Regions from separate parts of the Rhodobacter lacus genome, predicted to be linked through region 2. Evidence: riboswitches for the same ligand, from Rfam matches in the RefSeq annotation. Region 2 holds a riboswitch; each other region holds the start of a gene.
The links. A riboswitch is a leader RNA that binds a small molecule or an ion and turns the genes downstream of it on or off. The one in region 2 is predicted to bind cobalamin.
Positions count from the first base shown of each region.

Region 1: another riboswitch for cobalamin. It lies ahead of ACFSM0_RS16720 (DUF1636 family protein); the one in region 2 lies ahead of ACFSM0_RS06750 (TonB-dependent receptor plug domain-containing protein).
Region 3: another riboswitch for cobalamin. It lies ahead of ACFSM0_RS16660 (energy-coupling factor ABC transporter permease); the one in region 2 lies ahead of ACFSM0_RS06750 (TonB-dependent receptor plug domain-containing protein).

Region 1 is NZ_JBHUIX010000019.1:29,474-37,084, reverse strand. Features, by position in the region: gene cobD (threonine-phosphate decarboxylase CobD) at 1-172, shown strand, start outside; gene bluB (5,6-dimethylbenzimidazole synthase) at 162-785, shown strand; gene ACFSM0_RS16730 (cobyric acid synthase) at 782-2,227, opposite strand; gene cobO (cob(I)yrinic acid a,c-diamide adenosyltransferase) at 2,499-3,152, opposite strand; cobalamin riboswitch at 3,191-3,420, shown strand; gene ACFSM0_RS16720 (DUF1636 family protein) at 3,522-3,890, shown strand; gene cobW (cobalamin biosynthesis protein CobW) at 3,894-4,940, shown strand; gene cobN (cobaltochelatase subunit CobN) at 4,940-7,611, shown strand, end outside.
Region 2 is NZ_JBHUIX010000005.1:349,877-357,487, forward strand. Features, by position in the region: gene ACFSM0_RS06750 (TonB-dependent receptor plug domain-containing protein) at 1-1,858, opposite strand, end outside; cobalamin riboswitch at 1,985-2,179, opposite strand; cobalamin riboswitch at 2,267-2,458, shown strand; gene ACFSM0_RS06755 (cysteine-rich small domain-containing protein) at 2,555-2,938, shown strand; gene ACFSM0_RS06760 (hypothetical protein) at 2,931-3,248, shown strand; gene hmuQ (heme-degrading protein HmuQ) at 3,245-3,574, opposite strand; gene ACFSM0_RS06770 (TonB-dependent receptor domain-containing protein) at 3,785-5,782, shown strand; gene ACFSM0_RS06775 (hemin-degrading factor) at 5,802-6,851, shown strand; gene ACFSM0_RS06780 (heme/hemin ABC transporter substrate-binding protein) at 6,848-7,611, shown strand, end outside.
Region 3 is NZ_JBHUIX010000019.1:19,106-26,716, forward strand. Features, by position in the region: gene tcuA (FAD-dependent tricarballylate dehydrogenase TcuA) at 1-138, opposite strand, end outside; gene ACFSM0_RS16645 (energy-coupling factor ABC transporter ATP-binding protein) at 242-1,084, opposite strand; gene cbiQ (cobalt ECF transporter T component CbiQ) at 1,081-1,827, opposite strand; gene ACFSM0_RS16655 (energy-coupling factor ABC transporter substrate-binding protein) at 1,848-2,180, opposite strand; gene ACFSM0_RS16660 (energy-coupling factor ABC transporter permease) at 2,180-2,839, opposite strand; cobalamin riboswitch at 2,914-3,132, opposite strand; gene cobF (precorrin-6A synthase (deacetylating)) at 3,168-3,926, opposite strand; gene cobA (uroporphyrinogen-III C-methyltransferase) at 3,923-4,654, opposite strand; gene cobM (precorrin-4 C(11)-methyltransferase) at 4,651-5,436, opposite strand; gene ACFSM0_RS16680 (cobalamin biosynthesis protein) at 5,433-5,759, opposite strand; gene cbiE (precorrin-6y C5,15-methyltransferase (decarboxylating) subunit CbiE) at 5,756-6,946, opposite strand; gene ACFSM0_RS16690 (cobalt-precorrin-6A reductase) at 6,945-7,611, shown strand, end outside.

The DNA.
Region 1 (7,611 bases), on a different contig from region 2:
GCTTTTTCGCACGTATGCGACCCCCGATGCGCTCGCCGCGCAGGAGCGGCTGGCACGGGCACAGATCTGGAGCCGGATCTTTCCCTATTCGCCAAGCTGGTTGCGGCTCGGCCTGCCCGGGGGCGCGCGAGAATGGGACAGGCTGGAGAAGGCTTTGAGCGATGCAATTTGATCAGACCCACCGCGATGCGCTGACCGAGGTTTTGCGCTGGCGCCGCGATGTGCGCCATTTTCGCCCCGATCCGATCTCCGAAGCGGTGGTCGCGCGCCTGCGGGCGGTGATGGATATGGCGCCCTCGGTCGGCAATGCCCGGCCCTGGCGGGTGCTGCGTGTCGAAAGCCCCGAGATCCGCGCCGCGGTGCTGGCGAATTTCGAGGCGGCCCGCGCAGAGGCCGGGGCAGTTTATGCCGATGACCAGGCCGCGGCCTATGCAAAGCTGAAGCTGCAAGGCATCGACCAGGCGCCGTTGCAGCTTGCCGTTTTCACCCATCGTGACCCGCAGGCCGGGCACGGGCTGGGCCGCGCCACCATGCCCGTCACCTTGCAGCAATCGACCGCCATGGCAATCCACACGCTCTGGCTGGCTGCCCGGGCGGAAAACCTTGGTCTTGGCATGGTCTCGGTGCTTGATCCGCGCGCGATCGAGCGGCTTCTGGGCACACCGCCCGAGTGGGAATTTACCGCCTGGCTTTGCATCGGCACCCCGGAATTCACCGATGACACGCCGCTTTTGCACCGCGCAGGCTGGCAGGCGAACCTTGCCACCGAATGGGAGACCCGCTAGCGCGCGAGCGCGAGCAGCCCCGCGACGTCGAGATGCGCTTCCATATGGTCGGCGAGCGCTTCGAGCGTGGCCTCGACCCCGGCCCCGTGGCTTTGGCCCGAGGCGGGGATGCCGAGGCTTTCGAGAAAGGCCGCCCGGAACGCATCCGCCGAGAACATCCCGTGCAGATAGCTGCCGATGATCCGCCCCGAGGCGGAGATCGCCCCCTCGGGCGCCCCGTCGATCAGCGCAAAGGGGCGGGCGCGGTCCGGCCCCTCGGTCTTGCCGATATGGATCTCGTAGCCCTCGACGGCGAGCCCGGTCGCGGCATGGGTGGCACGGGTGCGGGTGAGGCGCTTGTCCGGCGTCATCACCGTTTCCACGTCAAGCAGACCAAGGCCCGGCGTGGTGCCGGGCGCGCCCTCGATGCCGTCGGGGTCGGCAACCGTGCGGCCCAGCATCTGATAGCCGCCACAAATGCCCAGCACATGGCCGCCACGCCGCACATGGGCGGCGAGGTCGATATCCCAGCCCTGATCGCGCAGGAAGGCAAGATCGCCGCGGGTCGATTTTGAGCCCGGAATCACCACGAGCCGCGCCGTGGCCGGGATCGGCTGGCCCGGCGTGACCATCACAAGGTCAACCCCCGGCTCTGCCGCAAGCGGGTCAAGATCGTCGAAATTGGCGATGCGCGAGAGCGCGAGGCAGGCCACGGTGAGGCCGCCCTCGCTGCGCCCCGAGCCAAGGTCGAGCGCGTCTTCGGCGGGCAGCCGATGCGCCAGCCCAAACCACGGCAGCGTGCCAAAGCCAGGCCAGCCGGTGCGCGCCTCGATCAGCCGGTAGCCCTCGTCAAAAAGCGAAACATCGCCCCGGAACTTGTTGATGATAAACCCGGAAATCATCGCGGCATCTGCGGGGTCAAGCACTGCCTGCGTGCCGATGATCTGCGCGATCACACCGCCGCGGTCGATGTCGCCCGCGAGCACCACCGGCACATCGGCGGCGCGCGCGAATCCCATATTGGCAATGTCCCCCGCGCGCAGGTTTACCTCGGCCGGGCTCCCCGCGCCCTCGACAATGACCAGATCATGCGCCGCCTTGAGGCGCGCGAAACTCTCCAGCACCGCGCCCATCAACTGCGGCTTCAGGGCCGCATAATCGCGCGCCTTGGTGGTGGTGAGGCGTTTGCCCTGCACCACCACCTGCGCGCCGACATCGGTTTCGGGCTTGAGCAGGATCGGGTTCATGTCGACCATCGGCTCCAGCCCGCAGGCCAGCGCCTGCAACGCCTGCGCGCGTCCGATCTCGCCGCCATCCGCCGTTACGGCGGCATTGTTGGACATGTTCTGCGGCTTGAACGGCGCAACCGAAAAGCCCCGCCGCCGCGCTGCGCGGCACAGCCCCGCCACCAGCATCGACTTGCCGACATTCGAGCCCGCGCCCTGGATCATGATCGCGCTCATGCCCGGCCTCCGCGCCTGTTGCCGCCGCGGGAGCCTCCGGCGGGGATATTTAAGAGCAAGCTGAAAGCCGCATCGGCAAAAGAGGCGCGGCACCGCACCCAGGCCTGCCAAGGCAGGGAGGGCGCGGCGCTTTCACCTTGCACGGTCATCGGGATCCCTCCCTGTACCGTTCTTTCAGCCTGCGCGCACATGGTTAACAGATTCTTAACGTGGTCTTTCATCTTGCCCCAAATATCCCGGGGGTCCGGGGGCAGCGCCCCCGGCCTTCGGCTCAGAACTCGACCCCCGGCTGGCCTTTGATGCCGGCACGGAACGGATGTTTGATCGGACCCATCTCGGTCACCAGATCGGCCGCCTCGATCAGCTCGGGCGCGGCGTTGCGGCCGGTGAGCACGACATGGGTCATTTCCGGTTTTTCGTCGCGCAAAAACGCCAGCACCTCGGCCAGATCGAGGTAATCGTAGCGCAGCGCGATGTTGATCTCGTCCAGAAGCACCATGCGGATCTGCGGATCGCGGATCAACGCCTTCGCCTTCTCCCATCCCGCGCGCGCCGCCGCCACGTCGCGCTCGCGGTCCTGCGTTTCCCAGGTGAAGCCCTCGCCCATCGCATAAAACTGGCACAGCGCGCCGAAATGCTCGGTGAGCAGGCGCCGCTCGCCGGTATCCCAGGCGCCCTTGATGAACTGCACCACCGCGCAGGGCATCTCATGCGCGATGCAGCGCAGGATCATCCCGAACCCGGCCGAGCTTTTGCCCTTGCCCGATCCGGTGTGGACAATCACAAGCCCCTTTTCCCCGGATTTCCCCGCCATGATCTTGTCGCGCGAGGCCTTCTTCTTGGCCATTTTCGCGGCATGGCGCACCAGATCTTCGGGCGTGCCCTCGGTGTCATGCGGCGGGGCGGGGTCGGTTTCGGGCGTCATTGCGGCGGCCTCCTGCTTGACAATGCACTATCTCTCGCCCACTCAGGAGCGGCGCTGGTTTCTGTCCTATGACAGGCGAAGAGGGAATGCGACAGGCTTTGCGACGCTCAGGCGCAAAAAGCCGAACGCAGCCGCCCCCGCGACCGTGACCGGAGAGGGCGCTCCGCACCACTGGCAGACCCGAGAGGGGGCCGGGAAGGAGGGGCGACCGTGAGGGATTTCCCTCGCATCCGCAAGCCGGGAGACCTGCCAGCGCATGCGTTCGGGCGGACGGGGTGTGCCGCGACCGGAGGACGGGCCCAAGGCCCGTCTTCGGGCGATCCCCCAAGCCTCAGGGAAGGCCTCGCAAGAGGCATCGGGGAGGGGCGAATGGTCGCCACGCTACATGTCTGCACCACCTGCCGGCGCGCGGGCGAGGCGCCGGAGGACGAAATCCGCCCCGGCGCGGCGCTTCATGCCGCGCTCGCCGATCTGCCGTGCCCGGACGGGGTGCGGATCGTTCCCGTGGAATGCCTGTCGGCCTGCACGCAGGGCTGTTCTGTCGCGCTCTCCGCGCCCGGCAAATGGTCCTATGTCTATGGCCGGCTTGGCCCCGCAGATGCCGCGACCGTGCTTGAGGGCGCCGCGCTTTACGCGCAAAGCGCCGACGGGCTCGTGCCCTGGCGCGCGCGGCCCGAAATCTTCCGCAAGCAGAGCCTTGCGCGCATCCCGCCCCCAGCGTTGACCCCCGAGGAGTAGCCCATGTCGGACCTGACCAAAATCCCCGTTACCGTGATCACCGGCTTTCTGGGCGCGGGAAAAACCACGCTCATTCGCCACCTGATGGCCAACCCCGGCGGGCGCACGCTTGCCGTGCTGGTGAACGAATTCGGCACGGTGGGCGTGGACGGCGAGATCTTGCGCCAATGCGCCGACGAAAATTGCCCCGACGAGAACATTGTCGAGCTGGCCAACGGCTGCATCTGCTGCACCGTCGCCGATGAGTTCATCCCGACCATCGAGGCTTTGATGGCGCGGCCCAACCGCCCGGACCATATCCTGATCGAGACCTCGGGTCTGGCGCTGCCCAAACCGCTCCTGAAGGCCTTCGACTGGCCCGCGATCCGCTCGAAAATCACGGTCGATGGCGTGATTGCCGTGGCCGATGCCGAGGCGGTGGCGGCAGGCCGCTTTGCCCCCGACGAGGCCGCGGTCGATGCGCAACGGCAGGCCGATGACAGCATCGACCACGAAACGCCGCTCTCCGAAGTGTTCGAGGATCAGATCGCCTGCGCCGATCTCGTGCTCCTGTCCAAGGCCGATCTCGCGGGGGAGGCGGGGCTTGCCGCCGCGCGCGCCGCGATCGAGGCGGAGGCGCCGCGCAAGCTGCCCATTCTGCCGATGGTCGAAGGCGTGATCGACCCGCTCGTGGTGCTCGGCATCAATGCTGCCGCCGAGGATGACCTTGCCGCGCGCCCCAGCCACCACGACGATCACGGCGAGCATGAGCATGACGATTTCGACACGGTGGTGATTGATCTGCCCGAAATCGCCGATCCCGCCGCGCTGGTGGCGGCCATCGAGCGGCTCGCGCGGGAGCACAATATCCTGCGGGTGAAGGGCCATGTTGCGGTGGCGGGCAAGCCGATGCGGCTTTTGGTGCAGGCCGTGGGCGAGCGGGTGCGCCATCAATATGACCAGCCCTGGGGCGAGCGGCCGCGTCGCTCCGCGCTCGTTGTCATTGCCGAGCATGACGACGTGAACGAAGACGCGATCCGCGCGCTGCTGATGACCGGGGTTGCCGCCTGATGCATGTCGTCTTTCGCGAAAGCCACGGGCTTGAGGAAACCGAGGTGCCGACCGATCTTGGTCAGCGCCCGGCAGACCTCGTGGCGCTGTCCTTCTCCGACAGCGACCTTGGGGCTTTTGCGGCAGGCTGGAAGCGCGCGGCGGGGGGGCTTCCCGCGTTGCGGCTTGCCAATCTGGTGGCGCTGCGCCACCCGATCTCGGTCGATACCTATGTCGAGAACACGCTTTCGGGCGCGAAAGGCATTCTCATCCGGCTGATCGGCGGCGAGGCTTACTGGCCCTATGGGCTCGCCTCGGTGCAGGATCTGTGCCGCCGCAAGGGGATTGCGCTTGCGGTGCTGCCCGCCGATGGCCGCGATGATGAACGGCTCGACGCGCTTTCCACCCTCCCGGTCTCGACGCTCCGGCGCCTGAAAGAGCTGTGCGACGCGGGCGGTGCGGTCGCCGCACAGGCGGCGCTGGCGCAGCTTGCGCTTGCCTCGGGCCTTTATGCCCCGCCCGTTCCGGGCGACAAACGCCTGCCGGACTGGGGCTTTTATGACCCCGCCAAAGGGGTGATCCCGGCGCCCGAAGGGGAGGGGCCACTCGCGCTCGTTTCCTTTTATCGCTCCTATCTCACCGCGGCCGATACCGCGCCGGTGGAGGCGCTGATCGCAGGGCTGCGCGCGCGCGGCTTTGCCGCTTGCGGGCTCTTTGCGGGGTCTCTCAAGGCGGAGGGGCTTGGCGATGCGGTGGAGGCCGCGCTTGGCGCGCGCCGCCCGGCGCTGATTGTCAACGCCACCGCTTTCTCGGCGCAGGGCACCGACGGCACCACCCCCTTTGACCGCTACAATGTGCCGGTGTTTCAGGTCGCGCTCTCAACCGCGCGCAAGCGCGACTGGGAGGCCGCCGAGCGTGGCCTTTCGCCTGCCGATCTTGCCATGCATGTGGTGCTGCCGGAGGTGGACGGGCGGCTCTTTGCCGGGGTCATCTCCTTCAAGGCGCCCGAACCCCGCGACCCCGATCTCGAATATGCCCGCTTTGCCCATCGCGCCGATCCGGGCCGCGTGGAGGCCGCGCTCGAGCGCATCACCGGCTGGCATCGGCTCGCCCATACGCCCGCGCCCGCGCGCCGCGTGGCGGTGGTGCTCTCCACCTATCCCGGCCGGTCCTGGCAGATGGCGCATGCGGTGGGCCTTGATGCGCTCGCCTCGACCGAGGCGCTGCTCGCGCAGCTGGCCGCGGAGGGCTATGCGATTGCGCCCGGGGCGGCGCTTGAAGCGCTTGCCTCAGAGCGGCAAAGCTGGCCGCTTGCTGATTACCGCGCCGCGCTTGAAACGCTGCCCGAGCGCCTGCGCGCGGCCCTCACCGAGGCTTGGGGGCAGCCCGAGGATGACCCGGCTTTTGCCGGGGGCGCGTTTCACTTTGCGGCGCTTTCGCGCGGCGCGGCGCTGATCGCGCTGCAGCCCGAGCGGGGTGAGGTGCGCGCGCGCGAGGACGAGTATCACGACCTCTCGCGCGTGCCGCGCCACGGCTATGTGGCCTTTTACCTCTGGCTGCGGGCGCAGGGGGTTCATGCGCTCATCCATATGGGCGCGCATGGCACGCTCGAATGGCTGCCGGGCAAGGCGGTCGCGCTTTCTCGGGCCTGCTGGCCCGAGGCGCTCTGGACCGGGCCGGTGATCTACCCGTTCATCGTCAACGATCCGGGCGAGGCCGCGCAAGCCAAGCGCCGCCTTGGCGCCATCACGCTCGGCCATCTGCCGCCGCCGCTCGCGCGCGCGGTCGTGCCCGAGGGCATGACCCGGCTGGAGCGGCTGCTTGACGAATATTCCACCGCCGACGGGCTCGACCCGGCGCGGCGTGACCGGCTGATTGCCGATATCCGCGACGAGGCCCGCGCGAGCGGGGTTGAGGCGGATCTGGGCATCCCGCCACAGGCCTCCGCCGCCGAGGCAATCACCCGGATTGACCGCTTTGTCTGCGACATCAAGGAAAGCCAGTTCGGCGAGGGGCTGCATGTGCTGGGGCAGGGGGCCTGTGGCACCGAGGAGCGCGCCGGGCTCTCGGCGGCGCTTTCAGGCGCGCGCGTGCCGCCCGGCCCCTCGGGCAGTCCCGCGCGGGGGCGCGCCGATGTGCTGCCCACCGGGCGCAATCTCTTTGCCGTCGATCCCCGCGCCGTGCCCTCGCGCGCGGCCCATGCGCAGGGCGTCAAGCTTGCCGAAGAGCTGTTGCGCAAGCATCTGCAAGATCAGGGCGACTGGCCGAAGGGGCTGGTGGTGGACCTTTGGGGCTCGGCGACGATGCGCACCGCGGGCGAAGAATTTGCCATGGCGCTGCATCTTGCCGGCCTCAAGCCGGTCTGGGACGAGGGCGCGGCGCGGGTCTCGGGCGTTGAGGTCCTGCCGCTCGCGCTCCTGGGCCGGCCCCGGATTGACGTCACCTTGCGCGTCTCGGGCCTGTTTCGCGATATTTTTCCGGGCCTCGCCCAGCTTTTCGAGACCGGGGCAGAAGCGCTCGCCGCGCGCGAGGAAAGCCTCGAGGATAACCCCTATGCCCGCCCCGCCCCGCGCGTGTTCGGGCCCCGGCCCGGCCAGTACGGGCTCGGCATGGGCGCGGCGCTGGATGCCTTCACCCCCGAGGCGCGCGCGGCGGCGGGTGAGGCATGGCTGGCCGCCTCAAGCTATGCCAT
Region 2 (7,611 bases):
AGAACCGCAGCCCGACGCCGAGCGAGACCACGCGGCCCGGCTGGGCATAATTGCGCGCGGTCTGATAGTCGGTGTCAAACAGGTTCTCGATGCGCAGCCACGCCTGCGCGGTTTCGGTCAGCTCATACCGCAGCGCGAGGTTGGCAAGGGTGTAATCGTCAAGCTTCACCTGCGTCGTGGCATAGGGGAAGCTCGCATAATCCACATATTCGTCGCGCAGATCGGCAACATGGGTGAGGCTCAGCCGCGCCGAGAGCCGGTCTGCCAGTGGCCCCTCGGCACCAAGCGTCAGGTTGTGGCGGGGCGCGCGCGCCGCCGGGCGCGTATCGGCGCCATCATCGACGGTGGCATCGGTGTAGGTATAGGCGCCAAAAAGCGACCAGCCGCGGGCCAGATCCATCGTGCCCGCAAGCTCCAGCCCTTTTGAGCGGCTGGAGCCATCCACCTGATAGTAAAGGAAGGTGTTGCTGTCGAACAGGATCTGATCCTCAACCTTGGTGTCAAAGACCGTCGCCCGCAGGCTCCCCGCGGCAAAGACCCGCTCGGCGCCAAGCTCGAAACTGCGGCTTTCTTCGGGTTGGAAGCCGGGGTTGCCGTAGCTGCTCCAAAGCTCATAGGGCGAGGGCGCGCGGAAGCCTTTGGCGGCCACGGCGCGCAAGATCCAGTCTGCATCCGGGCGCCATGCGAGCGCAAGCCGCGCGGTGGTTTCGGCCCCGAACATTTCGTGGTCATCATGGCGCAACGCGAGCGCGAGATCGAGATCATCGCGCGGGGCCCAGAGCGCCTCGGCGTAAACCGCATCGGTGGTGATGTCGCCTACCGTGGTCGACCATGCGGATGCGACGGAGAAATCCTCCGTCTTGTGCGCCGCGCCCCAGCTCAGCCGGAACGGGCCGCCCGCATCCCAACGCCCGTCATAGGCGAGGGTCTCGCGGGTGGCGTCAAAATAGGTGTGGCTCGCATATTCATACACATCGCGGCGCACATCGACCCGGGCATAGGAAAGTTCATGCCGCACCGTGCCGGTGGTGAGCTCGGCAAAGACACGCGCGCCGCGCAGCTGGCTGTCGGTCCAGTTGTCGGCATCGCCCGTGCTCGCGTCAAAATCGGTCAAGCTGTCCTGCGCCAGCACCGTGGCCCCCAATGTGAGCGTTTCGCTCAGCGCGTGCCGCGCGGAGGCGCTGATCTGGCTGCCGCGGAAGCCATCTTTTTCGCGGCCTGCGGCATGGGCGGAAAAGCCCTCGCTCACCGCGCGGCCAAAGCTGAGCGCAAGCTCGGTGCGCGCGTCCCGGTAGCCGACCGAGGCCGTGCCCGCATAGGTGCCGTAGGTTCCGGCCTCCACGGCCAGAGCCCCGGACCGGCCCTCCGTCTCCGGCCGCCAGGTGGTGACATCGACCACCCCCGCCGCGGCCTCGGAGCCGTAAAGCGCCGATTGCGCACCGCGCAGGATCTCCACCCGAGAGAGGCCGGTCGTGAGCAGCGGACCGAAGTTGTAGGAAAGCTGCGTGGAAGAAGGGTCGGTCACATCAAGCCCGTCGATCCGGGTGCCGAGGTAATAGGCGGGCAGGCCGCGCACGCGCAGCGCGGTCTGCGTGCCGAGGCCCCCGTTCGCGCTGAGCGAAAGGCCCGGCGCGGTGGCGAGCAGGCTCGCAAAAGAGAGCGGCGCGGCCTCCAGATCGGGCGCGGTAAGCACCGTGACGGAAGCGCCGGTCTGGCTCAGCCGCAGGGGCTCGGAGGCGGCGGTGACGGTGACGGTGATGGCGTCAAGCTCGGTCACGCCCGCGTCTTCGGCCAAAGCGGGGGCTGTGCAGGCCAAAAGTGCAAGGGTGACGGCGGTGGGGCGCATCAGATGCGGCATGGGTCTTCCTTTCCGGTCGGGCCAAAGCCCGGAATGAGCGATGTCGCGGAAAGGCATAGGCCCTCCGCAAACGGCGACATGTCACCACTGCGGATCGGGCCGCTTCCATGGCACGCCCCGCGCCCGGAAAGGGTGAACGCTCAAGCAGGTCTCCTGGCTCGCGGGTCTTCGCTCGGTCGGCCTTCCCGGGCTTTGGCCCAGTGGCATGTCGACGTCGCTCACCGCTCACAGTTGCGGGGGCAGCTGCGGCTTGGGCCCGAGGGCCGTTCCGCATTCCCTTTTCATCCGGCTCTCACCGGAACTTGAACGGCGCCAATGAAGAGGAAATCGGCGCGGGCGTCAAGCGCGCCTGCCGCGTCAGATTGGCCGCGAGCGACACCAAGGCGGTTGACAGGACCCGCCGGCACGCCCATGGTTTCGGGGCCCAGGCCCTGCGGAGCGTTCCGCAGGCGCAAGAGGGAAGCCGGTGCAACTCCGGCGCTGCCCCCGCAACTGTAAGCGGCGAGCCTTCTGCCAAACCACTGGCCCTCTCGGGCCGGGAAGGGGCAAAAAGGCGCGTGAGCCGCAAGCCAGGAGACCTGCCGGGCCACAAGACCATCCCGGGCGGCGGGCCCGGAGGCATGGATGCGTGCGCGCCTGTGCACGCCCTGCCCCTGTCCGCTTTCCGGCCCGAGCAGGCGCCCGCAGGAGAGAGCCATGGAGCCGAAAGACACCACCACCAACACGGCCTTCAAGGGCTTCACCAATGAGGCGTGCCCGTTCCTGCCCTGTCATCCGGGGGTGAAACGCGCCTTCAACTGCCTGTTTTGCTATTGCCCCCTCATCGCCTATGAATGCCCCGGCCCCTACCAGACGTATACGGACCGCAACGGGCTGACGCGCAAGGATTGTTCGGCCTGCACCCTGCCCCATGACGGCTATGAGCAATCCTGGAACTTCATCCAGAAATGGCTCGAATATCCGCAGGTCTGGTCCGGCCAGCCGCAGAGCGATCCGCCCACGCCACGGCCCCGCCCGCCGCAGCCCGCCGCCGCAGCCGCCGCGGTTCCGGGCCATATCAAGGTTGAGGATGATGGCTGACGGCGCCCCCCATCGCTGCGCCCCGCCGCAGCCGCAGCGGCTCGTTGAGGCGCGCCCCTGTGCGCTTTGCGGCGGCCCCTGCGCGCCCGGCCTCGCCTTTCTGCGCCACCTCGCCCGCGCGCTCGATGCGGTGGCGGCGAGTGGCGCCTTGCCCGAGGATTTCGAGATCTCGGGCAAGGCGGAATTGCGCTGCGCCGACCGGCTTTGCCCGGTGATCTGGCACGCCGGGCAAAGCTTCTGCCGGGTCGAAAGCGCGGAGACCCCCGCGGTGCCGGTCGTGCTGGAAACGCGGGCGCAGGCGCTGAACTAGCGCGCCGCGCCGGCCTCAAGGCTCTGGATCGCGGTGAACCCCTCGAATCGCGGCGCTCCGCTATGGAGCTTGCGGCTCTGGCCCGCGCCCGCATGCGCGGCCCGGAACTGCTCCGACGTGGTCCAGTTGCGGAAGTGTTCCTCGCTTTCCCAAACCGTATGCGAGGCATAAAGCCGGGTGCCGTCTTCCGCCTCGGGGCCGCGCAGCATGTGGAAGGCAACAAAGCCGGGCAGCTCGTTGAGGCGGCTTTCGCGCCCCAGCCAAAGCGCCTCGAAGGCTTCGGCATTCTCAAGCGGCACAGTGAATCGGTTCATGGCAAGAAACATCAGGGCGTTCCATATCTGAGAGGGGGAAGGCTGGCGCAAGGCGGGCTGTCCCCAGAGCTTAGCGCAGGCCCACCGCCCGGCAAGAGATCAAATCCCTCCGGCAAAGTGCATTTCAAATCTTGACTTATTCACTCATCTATTGAACATCTGCGGCAACCGCATGCCAGCAGCCTGCCAGCGAGCACAGAACGCTTGATCTGGGAGATCTCCATGCGCCATGCGCCGCGGCTTCGGGCCGCCCTTCTCGTTTGCACTGCCCTCACCTTGCCGGCTGCACCTGCACAGGCGCAAAACCTTGATGCGCCGCTCTACCTCGGCCAGATCGTGATCGGTTATGCCGAGGATGGCACACCGATTTTTGCGGGCGAGAACGCCACCCATCTGGGCGAGCAGGATCTGCGCGGCGCCACTTCCACCACCGATCTTGACGGGCTCCTGCGCCAGCAGACCTCCGTGTTCACCCAGAAGGATCCGGGCAACCCCGGCGTGTCGGTCAATATTCGTGGCTTTGAGGGATCGGGGCGGGTGGCGATGTCGGTCGATGGCGTGCCGCAAACCTACCGCCTCTCGGGCCATGCCGCGCAAGGCTATGTTTTCGTAGATGAAAACCTGCTCTCCGGGGTCGATATCACACGCGGCCCGGTGACTGCGCTGGGCGGCTCCGGCTTTGCCGGTGCGGCGGATTTCCGCACGCTCGACGTGGGCGACGTGCTGACCGGCGCGGCGAACCAGGGCGGCATGCTGCGCCTTGAGCAAACCGACAACGGCCACACCAGCTCCGGCATGGCCGCGGCGGCGCTGCGCACCAACCGGTTTGACCTGCTGTTCGCCGCCTCGCGCCATACCGGCGATGATTACGCCGATGGCGATGGCGCGATGGTGCCCGACACCTATGAAAACATCTCCTCCCAGCTGTTCAAGGCGGGCTACGACCTGACCGAGAGCACGCGGGTCACCTTCTCGTTGATGCATTACGAAAGCGATTTCTTTGCCACGAGCTACGGCCAGGAGCTCACCAATGACATCGCCAAACTCGGGCTGCGCTATGCGCCGGGGTCTGCGCTCATCGACCTGCGCGCCAATCTTTACACCGGCAAGACCGAAACCGACTGGGTTTCCGGCACCGGGGCCTATGTCGGGCGCTCCCTCTCCACCCGCACCACCGGTTTTGACCTCACCAATACCTCGCAGTTCGACCTTGGCGCCTGGTCGCTCACCAGCGCGAACGGGATCGAGCTTTCGCAAGACCGGCTCGGCGGCACCTCCGGCGGCGTCAACCCCACCACCGGCAAGGCCAAACGGGCGGCGCTCTTCTCTGAAAACGTGTTCACGCAGGGCAAATGGGAAATCACCGCCGGGCTGCGCGCCAACAGCTACAGCCTTGACGGCGAAGCCTCGCAGGGCAGGATCGACGTGTCTGACCAGTCGATCGATCCAAAGCTGACGCTGGCCTATCAACTCACCGACTGGGTCCAGCCCTATGTCACGCTGTCGCGCGGCATGCGTGCGCCGACATTGCAAGAAACGATGCTCGGCGGCACCCATCCGGGCGGCGGGGTCGGCATGATCGCCAACCCGGACCTCGAGCCGGAAACCGAAGAGGGCTACGAGATCGGCTTCAACCTGAGCCGCGACGGGCTCTTTACCGGCGGCGACCGGCTCACCGGGCGGGTGAACTACTACCATATGGACGTGGAAAACTACGTCACCTCGCAATTCGTCACCAATGCCTGGGGCCAGACGGGCTATGCCTTCGTCAATGTGCCGGGCCACTCGCGCACCGAGGGGGTGGAGATCGAGCTCACCTATGCGCATCCCGAGTTCGATCTCGGGCTGAGCTACACCCATAACGACTCGCATCTGCCGAGCCAGATGCCGGGGCTTGGCGCGGGCCAGTATCTGCCCGATGACACGCTCTCGCTGCGGCTCTCGCGCGATTTCCTCGCGGATCGGCTGACCCTTGGCGCGCAATATACCTATGTTTCCGGCGGGCTGTTCACCGACACCTACACCACGACGCCCTACCAGAAAGACGACGGCTACGAGCTGGTCGATCTCTTCGCGAGCTACGATCTGACCGAGAATGCCGTGCTCTACGCCAAGGTGACCAACGTCTTCGACGAGGTCTATGCGCCCTGGCTCTCCGCCTCCGCCAGCGAGAACGGCCGCGGCCGCACCTTCCACATCGGCACCACCTTGCGCTTCTGAGCCCCAGAAAGGACCCCCCATGCCCCTGCCCAGCCCCGAAGACATCCGCAGCGCCCGCGCCGAAAACCCGCGCCTGCATGCCCGCGATCTGGCCGAGCGGCTCGGCCTTGCCGAGGCGGAGCTTTGTGCCGCCCTCCTTGGCCAAGGCGCCACCCGCATCGCCGCCCATCCCGATGCGGTTCTGCCCCGGCTCAAAGCCTTCGGGCCGCTCCTCGCGCTGACCCGCAACGAAGCCTGCGTGATCGAAAAAACCGGTGTCTATGATGGCTACCGCCCCGGCCCGCATGCGGCGCTTGTGGTGAATGAGGCGATCGATTTGCGGATTTTCCCGAGCCATTGGGTGCATGGGTTTGCGCTGGAGGAAGAGACCGCGCGGGGCGTCAAGCGCTCCTTGCAGTTTTTCGATGCGGCCGGGGACGCGGTGCACAAGATCCACCTGCGCCTCGACAGCAAGGCCGAGCATTGGGAGCCGCTTCTGGGGCTGCTCCGCCTTGAGGATCAGGCGCCCGATCTCGCGCTCAGCCCGCGCCGCCCGCCCGAGCCCGCCCGCATCGTGCCGGAACGGCGCGACGCCCTGCGCGAAGGCTGGAACGCGCTTGAGGATACGCATCAATTCCTGCGGCTCTGCGCCAAGCTGAAAATGAACCGGCTGGGCGCCTACCGGCTCGCGGGGGCGCCCTTCGTGCGCCCGCTCGCCCCCGGCGCGGTCGAAACATTGCTCAACCGTGCCGCCGGGTCCGACGTGCCGATCATGGTCTTTGTCGGCAATATGGGCTGCATCGAGATCCATACCGGGCCGATTGCACGCGTGCTCGAGACCGGGCCCTGGATCAACGTGCTCGACCCCGGCTTCGATCTGCATCTGCGCCGTGACCAGATCGCCGAGACCTTTGCCGTGGTGAAAAACACGGCCCGGGGCCCGGCGCATTCGGTCGAATGCTTCGACGCAAACGGGCTGCTCATCGCGCAGATCTTTGGCGTGCTGCGGGCGGGGGCGGAGGCTGTCGCGGGGTGGAATGCGCTTGTGGCCGATCTCCCCGATGCCGAGCAGATGGAGGCCGCGGAATGACGCGGCTCCTCTTTGCGGCATTGCTGGCGCTCGCGCCCGTGAGCGCGCCCGCGCAAGAGCGCGTTCTCTCGATCGGCGGTGCGGCGAGCGAAATCGTGGCAGCCCTTGGCGCCGCCGACCGGCTGGTGGGGCGCGACACCACAACGACCTATCCGCCCGCGCTCACCGCGCTGCCCGATGTGGGCTACATGCGCGCGCTCTCTCCCGAGGGGCTGTTGTCGCTCAACCCCGATCTGATCGTGCTGAGCGCGGGCGCGGGCCCGCCCGAAACCCTGCAAGCGCTGGAAACGGCAGGAATCGCGGTGGTGCAGGTGCCCGAGGGCCATGACGGCGCCACGGTCGCCCGCAAGGTCACGGTGATCGCGCAAGCGCTGGGGCGCCCGGAGGCGGGCGCCGCCCTCGCCGCGAAGCTGGAGGCCGAGATTGCCGCCGCAACGGCCGCCGCCCAGAGTGCGGGGCCAAAACCGCGGGTGCTCTTTATTCTCTCGGGCGCGGGCGGGCGGCTCACCGGCGCGGGCGCAGACACCTCGGCCGATGCGATGATCGCGCTTGCGGGCGGCGAGAACGCGCTTGCGGGCGTTTCGGGCTTCAAGGCGCTTGGCGATGAAGCGATTGCCGCCGCCGCGCCCGATGTGCTTTTGGTGATGGCGCGCCATGGCGATGCCCCCTCCGAAGGCGCCGCCTATCTTGCCCATCCGGCACTCGCCGCCACCCCGGCGGGCCGCGCGGGCCGGCTGGTGGAAATGGAGGGAATGTTCCT
Region 3 (7,611 bases), on a different contig from region 2:
CGCCGCGTCGAGCACCACCACCGACGCCCCCGCCTGCCGCGCCGCAATTGCCGCACAAAGCCCGGCAAGCCCGGCCCCGATCACGAGAACGCCGGTGCGGGCGGGAAGCGGCAAAAGATCGGGGGCGGATGCGGTCATGACCCGCGCAGAGTAGCGCGAGAACGGCGGGCCGCAAGAGCGGGTGCGGGCGCACGCAAGGCCCGTTGGCGCGGCGCGCCATCGGGCGGGGCCGGGCGCGCGTTCAACGCCGCGCCCAGGTTGCGAGCAGGGCGGCAAAATCCGCGCGGCTGCGCGGCAGTTCCGCCCAATCGGGGATCAGCCCGAGCGCGCGCGCCTCCAGCGCCATATCCACAAGGATCGGCGGCGCGAGCCCCACCCCGGAAAGCGCCGCGCGGTCGCACAAAAGCGCCCCGACCGCCCCCGTTGCCATCACCTGCCCCGCCCGGAACAAGGCCACACGAGAGGCCAGAGCGCTCGCAAGCTCGACATCATGGGTCGAAAAAACCAGCGTCATCCCCCCGGCCACGAGCCCCTCCAGAAAGGTGATCAGCTGCGCCGCGCCCTCGGCATCGAGCCCGGCCGTGGGCTCGTCGAGCAGCAGCACCTCGGGGCGCATCGCCAGCGCGCCCGCAATCGCCACGCGCCGCTTTTGCCCGCCGGAAAGCATATGCGTGGGCCGCGCGGCCAGATCGGAAATCGAGAGCGCCGCAAGGGCTTCGTCAACGCGCGCCCGCGCCTCGGCCTCCGTCAGCCCGAGGTTGAGCGGCCCAAAGGAAACATCCTCAAAGACCGTGGCGGCAAAAAGCTGATCATCGGCATCTTGCAGCACCAGCGCCACGCGGCGGCGCCAGTCGTTGAGCGCGGCCCGGCTGTAGCGCGCCTCGGCACCGCCCAGAAGCACCCGCCCGGATTGCGGGCGCAGCGTGCCGTTTAAATGCAGCAAAAGCGTGGACTTGCCCGCGCCATTGGGCCCGAGGATCGCCAGGCTCTCGCCGGCGTCAACGCTCAGCGACAAACCGTCGAGCGCGGTCACGGCGCCCGGAAAACGATAACAGAGCGCCTCGGCGCGCAAGATCTCGGTCATGGCCCTCTCCCGGCCCAAAGTGTCAGTGCGACGACCAGCGCCTGCCCGCAAAGGATCAGCGCCAGCACCGGCAGCCGTGCCGGGGCGCGCGCCGAAAGCACCCGCATCTCGCCTTGCCAGTTGCGCGCGGCCAGACCAAGTTCGAGCCGCCGCGCCCGGGCCAGCGCACGCGGCAAAAGCGCCGCGATCACCTGCCCCGTCGCGCGCAGCCAGCGCCGGCGGGTCGCATGGCCAAGGCGCGCGCGCTGCGCCACCGTCATCGCCGCCGCCTCCTCGGCAAGGATGAAGACGAACCGATAGGTCAAAAGCGCGATCTCGACGATCTCACCGGGCAGGCCAAGGCGGCGCGCCGCGCCCAGCAGATCGGCGGCGGGCGTGGTGGTGGCGAGAAACAGCAGACAAAAGGTGGCGGCCAGAGCGCGGACGGCAAGCGCCGCCGCCGCCGCAGGCCCACCGGGCGCGAGCGCCAGCCCCTCCGGCCCGATCTGCACCATCAGCACCGCCGCGCCGGTGAGCAGAAAGCCCAGCGGCAAGGCTGCCACCGAAAGCCAGAACCGCAGGCTCACACGCGCGCCGAAAAAGGTGATAGCGAGCATCACCGCCGCCACCAGCGCGGCCCCGGGCCAGGGCGGCAAGACGATGGCAAGAGCGAGAAACCCCAGCCCGATCAATGCCTTTTCCGCCACCGGGCGGGCGCGCCAGCGGCTCTGACTGGCGATGCGGTCCATTGTGGCAATTGACATTTCGGGCCGGGGTCCTCGGGTCAGGCCGCGTCTTGGCCGGGCGTGGGGCGGCCGGGTGCGGGGCGGGCAGGCCTTGCGCCTGCCGTGCCCTTGCTGCGCTCATGGCGCCGCCCGATCACATAGCCGATGACCAAGGCGCCAAGTGCGGCCTGCAGGGCAAAGAGCATGCTCTCGATCTCACCGCTCGGCGGCTCCCAGAGCGGGTTTGCCCAGGGCACGAAACCGGGATTTTCGGCCTCGATCAGTTCCGCCGCGGCGCCATCGGCGCCCCCGAAATCTCCACCGATGAATAGCGGCACGATGGCAAGCACGACAACGCCAAGCCCAAGCCAGAGGGTACGGTTGCGCAGCATCAGCGGATCTCCCCGGCCAGAGTGCGGACCTTGTCGGCTTCGGGCACCTTGCCCGCGAGCGCATCCATCACGATCACCGTCAGGAAGCCCTCGGCAATGGCGAGCGGAACCTGCGTCACGGCAAAGATCGAGCCGAATTTGAGCGCGGCACCCCAAAAGCCCGAGGCCGGGTCCGGGTAGGCGAGCGCAAGTTGCAAAGACGTGGTGATGTAGGTGGCGAGATCTCCGAGGCAGGCCGCGAGAAATACCGAGAGCGCCACCGAAAGGCCGATGCCGCGACCGAGCTTCCAGATCGCCCAAGCAACCCAGGGGCCGACAATGGCCATCGAGAAGGCATTGGCGCCCAAAGTGGTCAGCCCGCCATGCGCGAGCAACAGCGCCTGAAACAAAAGAACAATGACACCCAGCACCGCCATTACCGAAGGGCCAAAGATCACCGCGCCAAGGCCGGTGCCGGTCGGGTGCGAGCACGAGCCCGTCACCGAGGGGATCTTGAGGGCCGAGAGCACGAAGGCAAAGGCGCCCGAGGCGGCAAGCGTCAACCGTGCCTCCGGGCGTTCGGCCACGAGCTTGCGGATCTTGAGCGTGCCCGCCACGAAAAACGGCGCGGCGGCAACATACCAGCCGATGGCATGGCTGGCGGGGAGGTATCCCTCCATGATATGCATATGACTTCCTTCCACTTCTGACGCGCCGCTTTCGAAGGCCGGGGGCACCCCGCCCCGGGAAGGCTTGCGACGCTCGAGCGATGGCAGGTCTCCTGACTTGCGGGTCATGAAACCGGTCACCTTCCCGACTGGTGCTCCCCGTGGACAGGGCAGTCAGTGGCATTCGACCGGGTCTCGCCGCTCACAGTTGCGGGGGCAGTCACGGATTTGGCCCCTGATGGGTAATCCTCACCGTGTTCCCTATTAATCCCATCCCGTTGGGAACCATCGCGGGGAAGTATCCCCGCTGTCACGGAACTGTCAACCCTCGCAGCCTGCGTCAGAGGGCGCGGCGCATCAGGTAGATGTCCATCACCCAGCCATGCGCCGCGCGCAGGGCCGCGCGGGTGGACAGGATTTGTTCTGTCACCTCGGCCAAGGGCCCGGCCACCAAGACCTCTTCTTGCATCGCGACACAGCCGCCCCACCAGATCGTGATCCCTTGCGGATCAAGGCTTTGGAAGGAGCATTCGCCATCAAGCATCACCACAACCGTCTCGGCGGCGGCGGGCCAGCCATGGTCGCGAATTTGCCGCCCGGTGGTGATGACAACGGGCGCGCCAATGCCATTGAGCGGGATCGCATGGGCCGCACAAAGCGCCTGAATTGCGGTGATGCCGGGGATGACCCGCGTGCGCAGCGCAAGGCGTTTTTCAAGCCGCGCGGCAATGCGCAAGGTGCTGTCGTAAAGGGACGGATCGCCCCAGACCAACAGCGCCACCTTGCCGCTCAGATCCGGGCATTGCGCGGTGATCTGGGCCAGCCAGGCCTCGGCAATCGCATCGTGCCAATCATCCACCCCCTTGCGGTAAGAGGGGGTTGCGGCATCCCGCACCGGCAGATCAAACTCCACCACTTTGGTGGCCGGGTTGGTGAGGTGTTCGGCACAAAGCGCGCGCCGCAGCCCCGCAAGGTCTGATTTGTCGGCGCCCTTGAGCGGAATGAGGATCAACTCGGCCGCGTTCATCGCCGCAACCGCCTGCAGCGTCACATGACCGGGATTGCCGGTGCCGATGCCGATCAGCGTCAGCTCGATCATCGCGCCGCCTCCGGGTCGTAAAGCGGGCCGTAAAGGATGAGCGCGGGCTTGTCGGAGCGCGCCTCTGCCAGCTCCGCGGCCAGCGCGGCCACGCTTGAGCGGTGCAGGCTTTGCTCGGGATGCCCCACAGCTTCGGCCAGCAGCGCGGGCGTGTCGGGCGCAAGGCCATGAGCGATCAGATCTGCCGCGAGCTTCGGAAAGGTGCGCTTGCCCATGAACACCACCGTCGTCGCGCCCGGATCGGCCAGCGCGGCCCAGGTCAGCGTTTCGGGCAGATCGCCCGTCACATCGGCGCCGGTGACAAATTGCACCCGCCGCGCGGTGAGCCGGCGCGTGAGCGGCAGCCCCGCCGCCGCCGCCGCCGCACAGGCCGAGGGCACGCCGGGGATGATCTCATGCTCGATCCCGGCCTCGTGAAGCGCCACAAGCTCCTCCTCAAGGCGGCCAAAAAGCCCGCTGTCGCCGGATTTGAGCCGCACCACGCGTTGCCCGGTTTTGGCATGGTCCACCAGCAGGCGGCTCACATGGTCCTGCTTCGGCGAGGGCCGCCCCGCGCGTTTGCCCACGGCGATAAGTTCCGCCCCAGCGCGCGCATGGCCCAAGATCGGCCCGGAGGAAAGATCATCAAAAAGCACCACATCGGCCCTGGCGAGCCGGTCGGCGGCTTTCAGCGTCAGAAGCTCCGGGTCGCCGGGGCCGGAGGAGACAAACGAAACAAAGCCGCTCATTCGGTGCCCTCCGGGAAGCGCGGATGGGTGCCAAGCGGGCGGTAGCGGCGATCATAATCGCCCGCATAAAGGCGGCTTTCGTCAAACTCTTCCGCGCCGAGCGAGGGGCCGACAAGGATCAGCGCGGTGCGCTCCATCTCCGCGCCAATGGCGGTGCGCAGGCTCCCCAGCGTGGCGCGCACCACCCGTTCATCTGGCCAGCTTGCGCGCCAGACAACTGCCACCGGGCAGGCCGCGCCGTAAAAGGGGGTGAGTTTTTCCACCACATCCTCAAGCACATGGACCGAAAGATGGATCGCGAGCACAGCACCGGTGCGGGCGAAGTTTTCGAGCGTTTCGCCCGCGGGCATCGCTGTTGCGCGCCCCGAGGTGCGGGTCAGCACGACCGATTGCGCCACGCCGGGCAAGGTAAGCTCGGCGCCGAGCGTGGCGGCAGCGGCGGCAAAAGAGGGCACGCCCGGCGTCACGTCATAGGGGATGCCAAGCGCGCGCAGCCGCCTGAGTTGCTCGCCCATCGCCGACCAGACGGAGAGATCGCCTGAATGGAGCCGGGCAACGTCGTGCCCCGCGGCATGGGCGGCGGCGATCTCGTCGATGATCGCATCAAGGCTCATCGGCGCGGTGTTGACGATTTTCGCGCCGGGCGGGCAATGCGCAAGCAGCGCCTCGGGCACAAGGCTTCCGGCATAAAGGCAGACCGGCGCGGCGGCGATCAGGTCGCGCCCGCGCAAGGTGATCAGATCTGCTGCGCCCGGCCCCGCGCCGATGAAATGCACCGTCATTCGCCCTCTCCTTCCGCCACGGCGAGCACGACCCCGCCGATCACTTCGCGCCCCCGCACAAGCCGCGCTTGCGGCCCAGCGGCGACCAGCGCCGCCGCCTCTGCCACCGATCCGGTGCCCTTGAGCGCCAGAACACGGGCCGAGCGCGTGGGCGTTTCCACCCCGGCCACATCGACCCCCAGCACCCGGTATCCGGGCAGTGCGGCGGCAAGCTCTTGGGCCTTTTCCGCCGCCGTTGCAAGGGCATCGACCGGCCCCGCCGCCGCCAGCGCCGCGGCAAAATCCACCGTGCCACGGCGGAACCCGAGCCCCGCCACTCTCATCGCGTCACGCTCCATTGCACCTGCGGGCGTGTCCGGCCCCAGCCGCGCATGCGCCCCAAGGGCTCGGCCTCGGCGATCTCGATCCGCATCAGGCTGCCGCCAAAGCGGGCGTGCAACTGTGAAAGCAGCGCCTCCGTCTCCAGTGTCACGCCATTCGCCACAAGCCGCGTGCCGGGCGCAAGGCGATCCCAGAGCCACGTGTAAAGCGCCTGCGATCCGCCGCCGCCAACAAAAACGGCATCTGGTGGCGCAAGCCCGTCCAGCGCGTCGGGCGCAGCCCCCGCGACAAGCTGCATGACGTCCGCCAACCCGAAGGCGGCGATATTGGCCGCGATATTCGCGCGCCGGTCCGCGCGCGGCTCGATGGTGAGTGCGCGCCCCCCGGCGAGGCACCACTCGACCGAAACCGAGCCCGAGCCGCCGCCAATATCCCACAACAGCGCACCCGGGCGCGGGGCCAGCGCGGCCAGCGTCAAGGCCCGGAACGGAGATTTCGTGATCTGCCCGTCATGGGCAAAAAGGCTCTCCGGCCGCCCCGGCACGCGCGAAAGGCCTGCGGATGCCGGAAGATCCGCGCCATCGAGCGCCACCGCGACGAGAGGGGAAACATCTTCCAAATCATAGCTTTGCGCCAAGGTGGTGCGCAAACGCTCGGCCCGGCCGCCAAGGTTTTCCGCCACCACCATGCGCAGCGCGCCAAAGCCCTGATTGCTGAGCCAGTGCGCAAGATCAGCCACCGCCGCGCCATCGCGCAGCGTGACGATGATCTGCGCCCCGCGACAGATTTCGGGGCGCAGCCGCGCGAAAGGCGCGGCATGCAGGCCAAGCGCCCGCACCCGCTCGCCATGCCAGCCAAGGCGCGCACAGAGGAGCGAAACGACCCCCGCCACCGGGATCGCATGCCAATCATCGGGCGCGAGCACATCGGCGAGCCGCGCCCCGGCGCCACACCAGAACGGATCACCCGAGGCCAGCACCACCACCGGGCGGCCGCGAACTGCCAGCACCGGCGCAATGTCAAAGGGCACGGGCCAGGGGCGGCCCCGTTCGCCCGCGCCCACCAGCGCCAGATGCCTTGGCCCCCCAAAGATCACCTGTGCTTTTTGCAGCGCTTCACGGCTTGCCAAGGGCAGCCCCTCCGGGCCATCTTCGCCCAGACCGATGATCGTGAGCCAGGGGTCAGACATGACGCGCCTCCTTTTGCTCGGCGGCACCACCGAAGCGAGCCTTTTGGCAAAAACCCTTGCAGAAAAAGGGTTTAGAGCCGTCTTTTCCTATGCCGGGCGCACCGGAAAGCCGGTGGCGCAACCGCTTCCCACCCGCATTGGCGGCTTTGGCGGTATCGACGGGCTCAAGGCGTATCTGCGCACCGAGGGCATCACGCAGGTGATCGACGCGACCCATCCCTTCGCCGCGCAGATGAGCGCCCATGCCGTTGCCGCCTGCGCCGAGACGGGCGTGGATCTGTGCGCGTTTGAGCGCGCGCCCTGGGTGGCGCAGGCGGGGGACCGCTGGCAGCATGTGCCCGATCTCGCCGCCGCCGTTGCGGCCCTGCCCCCGGAGCCGGCCCGCGTGTTCCTTGCCATCGGCAAGCAGCATCTCGACGCATTTGATGCCGCACCGCAGCATCACTATTTGCTGCGCCTCGTCGATCCACCCGAAGGCGCGCTGCCGCTCCCCGATGCGTCCGCCGTGATCGCCCGCGGCCCCTTTGATGTTCAAGGGGATAGCGAATTGCTGCGCAGCGAAGCCATCACCCATATCGTGGCCAAAAACGCTGGCGGGCGCGGCGCAGAGGCCAAACTCATCGCCGCGCGCGCGCTTGGCATTCCGGTGATCCTGATTGATCGGC